One region of the Enterobacter sp. RHBSTW-00994 genome, then DNA from elsewhere that is predicted to be linked to it. Evidence: predicted binding sites of a transcription regulator. Region 1 holds the regulator's gene; the other holds the start of a gene.

Region 1 (4,749 bases):
TTGCCCAGCCGTAGTTTTTACGGATGATCAGATAGCTCACCATTGTGATCGCCAGCATTCCCGCCAGTGTATAACCCTCCGGGACGTGGAAGTGGAGCGTTACCCCGGCAATCACCAGCCCCGCGATTGTGCCTGCTGCCCGGTGAAGAATACGCACTCGCGTCGCGCCGTAGCCGTTTTGGGTGACAAACAGCACCGTCATTAAAATCCAGTACGGTTTTGGCAGATGCAGCGCCACGCCCATCAGACTGGCGACGCTCAGCATCACGCTGATACGGGCGGCATTACGCAGCGCTGCAGATTTGAACGACAGATAGCTCTTCAGGGCGGGGAGCAACGGCAGACGTTTCTGTTTATCCGCCATCAGATCACGAGGGTAAAGTGGACGCTGCGTGCGCAGCACGCGGGCAATTCGACTGAAGTGCCAGGCGCAGAACTGCCCGACCGGGTTATCCGGATGCTGGTTGGCGATTTTTTCCAGCGCGCCCAGCTGTTTCTCCATAGTGAAACGCGTGGGATAGCGGTGATAGAGGATATCGTCAGCCAGCACGCGCAGACGCGCCGCGACCGTTTGCGCATTCCAGCGGATCACCGCTTCAGCGTGGCTGCGCTCGACCAGCTTTTGCACCTCGTGAGGGTAGTGCAAACTGACGGAGATGTGTTCTTGCAGATCCAGCCCTACCTGAAACGTGCGCAGTAACCGCTTGTAGTCATGGTTTTTATTGGCTGCAAGCATATGCAACTGTTGGTAGCACTGGCTTATCAGATCGACCACCTTTTGCTGGCGAGCCAGCAGTGGCGGCAACGACTTTTCCGGGTCGGTGTGCTGAGTCAGCAAGGTGTACTTGGCTTCACAGTAATCAGCAAGCTGTACATAGAGCAGGCTCAGGGATTCACGCAGTGGCTGTTCGCGCCATAGCCAGAACCAAAACCAGTTAAATACGCCGTACCACAGCGTGCCCAGGGCGTAGATAAGCAGGGGTTCCCACACCGGCATATTGCCTGCGAGGCTGAGGGTAAAAATGGCCGCAATAAGCGATGCAGGCAGTAACCGGGCATGCAGTGAGCTGATTTCAGCCGTGACGCCAAGCGTCATCGCAAGTACTGTCAGAATCAGCGGCAGCGGGATCTCACGGGCGAGTAGCAGTTGCACCGCAAGGCTACAACCGGCAAACAGGCAGCCGCCAATAATCAGGCGTTTGAAAAAGCGTTTGTGGGGCGTATCCAGACCCGCAATGTTGCAGCAGGCAGGGACGAGAGAGAAAAGCAGACCTTGTTGCAGATGTCCGAGGAGCAATCCCACAGCCACAGGAAGACACAGCACCAGCGTTTGCCGCAGTGCATAGTTAACTTCCGGGTGATAAATCAGCCTTCGCCACATGGGGGATAGAGACAAAAACGGCGTGACACCTTGCGATGGCACGCCGTTTTACCGGAATTAACGGGTTCCGTAAACCACGATGGTTTTACCGTGTGCGGAGATCAGGTTCTGGTCTTCCAGCATTTTCAGGATACGGCCAACCGTTTCACGAGAACAGCCGACAATCTGACCAATTTCCTGGCGGGTGATTTTAATTTGCATACCGTCCGGGTGGGTCATTGCATCAGGTTGTTTCGCCAGGTTCAGCAGCGTCTGTGCAATACGGCCTGTTACGTCCAGGAAGGCGAGGTTACCCACTTTCTCAGACGTGACCTGCAGACGGCGAGCCATCTGCGAAGAAAGACGCATCAGGATGTCAGGGTTAACCTGGATCAACTGACGGAATTTCTTGTAGGAGATTTCAGCCACTTCACATGCGGTTTTTGCACGAACCCAGGCACTGCGTTCCTGGCCTTCTTCAAACAGGCCCAGCTCGCCGATGAAATCGCCCTGGTTCAGATAAGAAAGGATCATCTCTTTCCCTTCTTCATCTTTGATCAGCACTGCCACCGAGCCTTTGACGATGTAATACAACGTTTCCGCTTTTTCACCCTGGTGAATCAGCGTGCTCTTCGATGGGTACTTATGAATGTGGCAATGAGACAAGAACCATTCGAGAGTCGGGTCTGTTTGCGGTTTGCCAAGCACCATGCGCTGTTATCCTCTGTTATAAGCTGTCACCAGAGTCATAAGATGCATCCGGACTCTGGGGTTGCAATCGAATTCTTACCCATACCTGGGAAGTCGGCTGTCGTAATATTCGCAGCCAGTAAAGTTTGATGTCCTCTGCATACATGTGTAACGTCAATGCATTACTGTAGCATCCCGAGTGTTTTAGCATAGCTTTTGCCGCGTGTCTCCTGGTGTCTCGCTTCAGCATGATGCAGGTCGCCTTCCGTTGCGAGAATTGTAACGCACGCGTAATCTGTCACCAAAAATGCAACGTTGGAGTTAATGAATATGCAAGCGCGTGTGAAATGGGTTGAAGGTTTAACATTCCTGGGCGAATCCGCTTCTGGACACCAGATTTTGATGGATGGTAACTCCGGCGATAAAGCACCAAGTCCGATGGAGATGGTGCTGATGGCGGCGGGTGGATGCAGCGCAATTGACGTGGTATCTATTCTGCAAAAAGGTCGTCATGACGTGACAGATTGCGAAGTTAAGCTGACATCAGAGCGTCGTGAAGAAGCGCCGCGCCTGTTTACGCACATCAATCTGCATTTTATTGTCACCGGTAAAGATCTGAAGGATGCGGCAGTATCACGCGCGGTTGATCTTTCTGCTGAGAAATACTGCTCTGTGGCGTTAATGCTGGAAAAAGCGGTAAATATCACGCATTCCTACGAAGTGATTGAAGCCTGATGTGTGTTGGGCATCATGCACGTTGATGCCCTCATCCGGACCCTCTCCCTGCGGAGAGGGGAAATGTTCATGCGATCTTCTTCCCTTCCATCAGTCGCTCGACCAGCGGCGTCATGATCAACTCCATCGCCAGCCCCATTTTCCCGCCCGGAACCACCAATGTATTCATGTGGGAAATAAACGAGCCCTGCAACATTGCAAGCAGCCAGGGGTAATCAATACCTTCCAGATTTCGGAAGTGAATCACTACAAAACTCTCATCCAGAGAAGGAATACTTTTGGCCGCAAAAGGGTTGGAGGTATCGACCGTCGGGACGCGCTGGAAGTTGATGTGCGTACGCGAGAACTGCGGCGTCAGGAAGTTGATGTAATCCTCCATCGAACGCACGACCGAATCCATCACGGCTTCACGGGAATGACCGCGTTCGCTGGTATCGCGTGTGAGCTTTTGGATCCACTCCAGGTTGACGATAGGAACCACGCCGACCAGCAAATCCACATGTCGCGCCACGTTGTGATGTGGTGTGACCACACCGCCGTGCAAGCCTTCATAAAAGAGCACGTCGGTTGGTTCAGGAAGCGGTTGCCATGGCGTGAACGTGCCGGGAACCTGATTCCAGGGGACGGCTTCATCATAGGTATGCAGATACTTACGGGATTGCCCTTTACCTGTTTGCCCGTACGCATGAAATGTCTGCTCAAGCAGGCCGAAGTCGTTAGCATCAGGCCCAAAGTAGCTGATATGTTTACCGAGATCGCGAGCCTTGCGAATGGCCATATCCATTTCAGGGCGAGTATAGCGATGGAAACTGTCCCCTTCGACTTCGGCTGCCCGTAAGTTCAGTTGCGCGAAAATCTTGCGAAAGGCGAGGCTGGTGGTGGTTGTTCCTGCCCCACTCGAACCTGTAACGGCAATAACCGGATGTCTGGCAGACATAGCAACTCCCTGACTGGAAAGGTTTAACGGTCAGCCATGAAGCGCGTTGCGGGGCATGATATTGACCGTTTCGTGCAATTCGGACCACACCAGCACTACATCGCCACTTTTCAACTGGCGCTTCACATCGGCGACCTTTTGTTCAAGCGAATGTTCATGTTCACCATAATCTGTGCCTTCACGCAACACAAAGCTTTCAATCAGATTATCGAGCGTTTCGGGAGCCAGATCCTGCCAGGGAATAATCATTTTGCGCTTTCCAGATAAGAGGTTAACCAGTCAGGAATACGTGTCTCCAGCCACATCCGGGGATGTCTGAGCGTGCCGCCAACAAAACCGACATGGCCGCCATGCTCGGTCAGTTGATATTGCACATTGGCGGGCAGATATTCCTGCGCGGGTATGGAGTGATGATCCATAAAGGGGTCATCTTTGGCATGAATGATCAGCGTGGGTTGGGTTATTTTGCTGAGCAACGGCATGGCGCTGCACTGACGATAATAGTCAATCGCATCGGCAAAACCGTGGATCTTGGCAGTGATCAGATCGTCAAACTCGCGGATACGACGCACTTTTTTCAGTTGACGCAGGCTGACCGGCAATGTGTCCGGGTAGGCTTTCAGTTTACGTGCCGCGTTGGCTTTCAGCAGGTTGAGCAAGTAGCGCTGATAAACGCGTGAAAAGCCCTTTTCCATATGGTAGCTGCACTGCTCCAGCATGAACGGTGCAGAGACAATCACGGCGGCATCCAACGGAACCGACGCGCCTTCTTTTGCCAGCAAACAGGCGAGCATGTTTCCGCCCAGCGAGTAGCCTACTGCTGCGGTAGGTACGCGGCCAAAATGCTCATTCAGCCAGCGTAAAAACCCTGTGCCGTCTTCGGTTTCGCCGGAATGGTAAATCCGGTTCTGGCGATTGGGTTCGCCGCTGCATCCGCGAAAATGCATCACCACGCCAAGCCAGCCACGCGCTTTTGCCGCCTGGATCAAACCGTGCGCGTAGGGGCTGTACAAGCTGCCCTCCAGCC
Region 2 (4,749 bases), 540 kb from region 1:
TTCGCAGCGTTTGTCCGGGCTAAATTTTACGGCTGACCGCACTTCTTCGCAGGTGAGGACATTGGTTGCCGATAAGTTGACTGATATTGTTGCCGATAAGGATAGTGTGGCCTTGACGGCTAGTGTGATGGACGCAAACAACAACCCGGTTTCGGGCGTGACGGTAAACTGGAGCAGCAGCGAAATCAGTAGTAGTTTCAGCCACGTGTCGTCCGTAACGGATGAAAATGGGCGGGCGGTGACGGCATTTTCTAGTCTGAAAACAGGGAGTATTACTGTAAATGCTACGGCAGGTGTAAGCAGTCAGTCGCAAATACTGCATGTGATTGGGAATACCGGAACGGCGCAAATCAATACTGTTACTGCGGGTAATTCACAGGCCATCGCAGATGGCGCTTCATCAGTTATATGGACCGCGGATATCACAGATGCCAACGGTAATGTGCTGAAAGGGGTGACGGTAAACTGGACAACGGATAATCAAAATATACAACTGTCTTCTGTAAATAGCATCACATCAGATAGCGGTAAAGCGAGTGTCAGCGGCACGTCAGTTAAAGCTGGAAGTGTGAAACTGATGGCCTCGCTGGTCTCGCCAGCGGGCCAGCGTAGCGCGAATGTCGTCACTTTTATCGGTAATGCCAAAACGGCGAAAGTCGTCAAACTGATCGCCAGTACTGACCACGTAGCGGCTAACACCACACCTATTATCTATATGGCTACTATTACAGATGCTAACGATAATCCATTGAAAGGGGAAACGGTCTCATGGACGACCACTATAAATAAACTTTCTGCTACGACCAGCAATACGAATGATAAAGGTGAAGCGGCGATACAAGTATCCGGTTCTGACTTTGGCAAGGTAACAGTTACGGCCAGTATTAATGGTAGTAATATTTCAAACTCCTCTGCCATATTTATGGGGACGATTGACGATACGTGGAATATTCCCAGCGCTGCTCAGTCCAGTGCTTACACAGGAGAAACGATTTATAACTTTCTCAACCTTGGTTTTGTTGTAACCGGAGACACTACGGGTCCTGCATCCTTAATATGGACACATAATTATGGGGCGTATTCAGTATTGACAGCTAAGCTGACAGATGAAAAAGGCAACATTCAGACTGTTACGTTCAGAGGACAGGTATCGAACAGATGTACTTTCTTTGAATTTAACAATGCTTCAGGGTGCACAACACCGGGTAATGCACCGAAGATTACCTACATACCAGAAGATGGAAATAACGCCTCGCTGCCTAAGGGGAATTATCGTGGTGTCATTACATTTAATGGTCGTGACTGGCATACCTCCTGGGCGCTGAACTATACCATTACAACGACGCTGAAAGTGAACTAACCTTATCTCTCCCGCAGCGCCAGCATCTGCTGCGGGAGAGCTATATAAGTATGAAACCAGCACATATGAGTGAGTAATGCTTCAACATAATTTTCCTCCGTACCTTCATCTGCTTTTGTCGGCATCAAACAGTAAAATGTGACGCAAGTCAGATAAATTGCGAATCCACCTGGACAGACATTCCTTTTATTCCTTGTTTCGCTTATTCTTGCTGAAGCGTTTCAGTTGATTAAGTGTTCGACAATTGACCAATCAGTCGCAGTTTGTGACAGGCGAGGATTCCCCTCTGAGCATAGCTGGATTACTCTTTCAGCCACCTCAAACTCAGGGATAGCCTTGCAGGAGATCTATGACCGTACGCGTAGCGATTAATGGTTTTGGTCGCATCGGGCGTAACGTGGTTCGTGCTTTATATGAATCCGGACGTCGGGCGGAAATCACCGTGGTGGCCATCAACGAACTGGCGGATGCCGAAGGCATGGCGCATTTGTTGAAATATGACACCAGCCATGGACGTTTTGCATGGGATGTTCGCCAGGAGCGTGAACAGCTCATGGTTGGCGACGACGTCATTCGCATTCTGCACGAACGTACGCTCAATGCACTTCCCTGGCGGGAACTGGGTATTGATGTCGTACTGGACTGTACCGGTGTATACGGTAATCGCGAGCACGGCGAGGCGCATATCGCCGCTGGTGCGAAGAAAGTGCTCTTTTCACATCCCGGCAGCAACGACCTCGACGCTACAGTTGTATTTGGTGTTAATCAGGAGCAATTACGTGCGGAGCATCGCATTGTTTCTAACGCCTCTTGCACAACAAACTGCATAATACCCGTCATTAAATTACTGGATGATGCTTACGGTATCGAGTCTGGGACCGTTACGACGATCCACTCCGCCATGCATGATCAGCAGGTGATCGACGCCTATCATCCCGATTTACGACGCACTCGCGCCGCAAGCCAATCGATCATTCCTGTGGATACGAAGCTGGCTGCGGGGATCACCCGTATTTTCCCGCAGTTTAACGACCGTTTTGAAGCGATTGCGGTAAGAGTTCCGACGATTAACGTCACTGCAATTGATCTCAGTGTAACGGTGAAAAAACCGGTAAAAGCCTGTGAAGTCAACCTGTTGCTGCAAAAAGCGGCACAGGGTGCATTTCATGGTATAGTTGACTATACGGAATTACCGTTGGTCTCAGTAGATTTTAACCACGATCCGCACAGTGCCATCGTTGATGGTACACAAACGCGCGTCAGTGGCGCACACCTTATCAAGACGCTGGTCTGGTGTGATAACGAATGGGGCTTTGCTAACCGAATGCTCGACACCACGTTAGCAATGGCCGCTCAAGGTTTCAGGTAAGACGCATTGTGCGTCTGCAAAACTTTAAGAATCAACGAGAGGATTCACCATGTCTGTAATTAAGATGACCGATCTGGATCTGGCTGGTAAACGCGTTTTCATCCGTGCTGATCTGAACGTACCGGTTAAAGATGGCAAAGTGACCAGCGATGCGCGTATCCGTGCTTCTCTGCCAACCATCGAACTGGCACTGAAGCAGGGCGCTAAAGTGATGGTAACCTCCCACCTGGGTCGTCCGACTGAAGGCGAGTACAACGAAGAGTTCTCTCTGCTGCCGGTTGTTAATTACCTGAAAGACAAACTGTCCAGCCCGGTTCGCCTGGTGAAAGATTATCTGGATGGTGTTGAAGTGGCTGCAGGTGAACTGGTTGTTCTGGAAAACGTTCGCTTCAACAAAGGCGAAAAGAAAGACGACGAAGCGCTGTCTAAAAAATACGCTGCACTGTGCGACGTATTCGTAATGGATGCTTTCGGTACGGCTCACCGTGCACAGGCTTCCACTCATGGTATCGGCAAATTTGCTGACGTCGCTTGCGCAGGTCCACTGCTGGCTGACGAACTGGAAGCACTGGGCAAAGCCCTGAAAGAACCTGCTCGTCCAATGGTCGCTATCGTTGGTGGTTCTAAAGTGTCTACCAAACTGACCGTTCTGGATTCTCTGTCCAAAATCGCTGATCAGCTGATCGTGGGTGGCGGTATCGCAAACACCTTCGTTGCTGCTCAAGGCCACAACGTCGGTAAATCCCTGTACGAAGCAGACCTGGTTGATGAAGCGAAACGCCTGCTGACGACCTGTGATATCCCAGTCCCAACGGATGTTCGCGTAGCGACTGAGTTCTCCGAAACGGCGACCGCTACTCTGAAATCTGTAAACGACATCAAAGATGAAGAGCAGATTCTGGATCTGGGTGACGTTTCTGCACAGAAACTGGCTGATATCCTGAAAAACGCCAAAACCATTCTGTGGAATGGCCCGGTTGGTGTGTTCGAGTTCCCGAACTTCCGTAAAGGGACTGAAATCGTTGCTAACGCCATCGCAGATAGCGAAGCGTTCTCTATCGCTGGCGGCGGTGATACCCTGGCAGCTATCGACCTGTTCGGTATTTCCGACAAAATCTCCTACATCTCCACTGGTGGCGGTGCATTCCTCGAATTCGTGGAAGGTAAAGTCCTGCCAGCAGTAGCAATGCTCGAAGAGCGCGCTAAGAAGTAAGCCATTCAAGGGCAGGGAAACCTGCCCAATTTTCAGCGTGCTTTTTAGAGCCCGCACCTTTTCTAACGGCCGAAGATACAGGACTACGTAACATGTCTAAAATTTTTGATTTCGTAAAACCTGGCGTGATCACTGGTGATGACGTTCAGAAAGTGTTCCAGGTAGCTAAAGAAAACAACTTTGCTCTGCCAGCAGTTAACTGCGTGGGGACCGACTCCATCAACGCCGTACTGGAAACCGCTGCAAAAGTTAAAGCACCGGTTATCGTTCAGTTCTCCAACGGTGGCGCTGCGTTCATCGCAGGTAAAGGCGTGAAAACTGACGTTCCTCAGGGTGCTGCAATCCTGGGTGCAATCTCTGGTGCACATCACGTTCACCAGATGGCTGAGCACTACGGTGTTCCTGTTATTCTGCACACTGACCACTGCGCGAAGAAACTGCTGCCGTGGATCGATGGCCTGCTGGACGCGGGTGAAAAACACTTCGCTGCGACCGGTAAACCGCTGTTCTCTTCTCATATGATCGACCTGTCTGAAGAGTCCCTGCACGAAAACATCGAAATCTGCTCCAAATACCTGGCACGTATGTCCAAAATGGACATGACCCTGGAAATCGAACTGGGTTGCACTGGTGGTGAAGAAGACGGCGTAGACAACAGCCACATGGACGCTTCTGCTCTGTACACCCAGCCAGAAGATGTTGATTACGCGTACACCGAGCTGAGCAAAATCAGCCCACGTTTCACCATCGCGGCATCTTTCGGTAACGTGCACGGCGTGTACAAACCAGGTAACGTTGTTCTGACTC

Evidence for each region. The regulator CRP, encoded in region 1, controls carbon source genes, mostly activating them, when cyclic AMP is high. The targets are predictions, from matches to a motif close to ATGTGANNNNNNTCACAT.
Region 2: epd (erythrose-4-phosphate dehydrogenase) is a predicted target of CRP. The motif match lies at 1,497-1,514, and genes of this name have one in related genera.

The regions. Positions count from the first base shown of each region.
Region 1 is NZ_CP056199.1:4,407,983-4,412,731, reverse strand. Features, by position in the region: gene HV346_RS21140 (YccS/YhfK family putative transporter) at 1-1,381, opposite strand, end outside; gene crp (cAMP-activated global transcriptional regulator CRP) at 1,439-2,071, opposite strand; gene HV346_RS21130 (OsmC family protein) at 2,381-2,785, shown strand; gene HV346_RS21125 (phosphoribulokinase) at 2,853-3,722, opposite strand; gene HV346_RS21120 (YheU family protein) at 3,753-3,971, opposite strand; gene HV346_RS21115 (hydrolase) at 3,968-4,749, opposite strand, start outside.
Region 2 is NZ_CP056199.1:3,863,606-3,868,354, reverse strand. Features, by position in the region: gene HV346_RS18470 (inverse autotransporter beta domain-containing protein) at 1-1,360, shown strand, start outside; gene epd (erythrose-4-phosphate dehydrogenase) at 1,710-2,729, shown strand; gene pgk (phosphoglycerate kinase) at 2,779-3,942, shown strand; gene fbaA (class II fructose-bisphosphate aldolase) at 4,035-4,749, shown strand, end outside.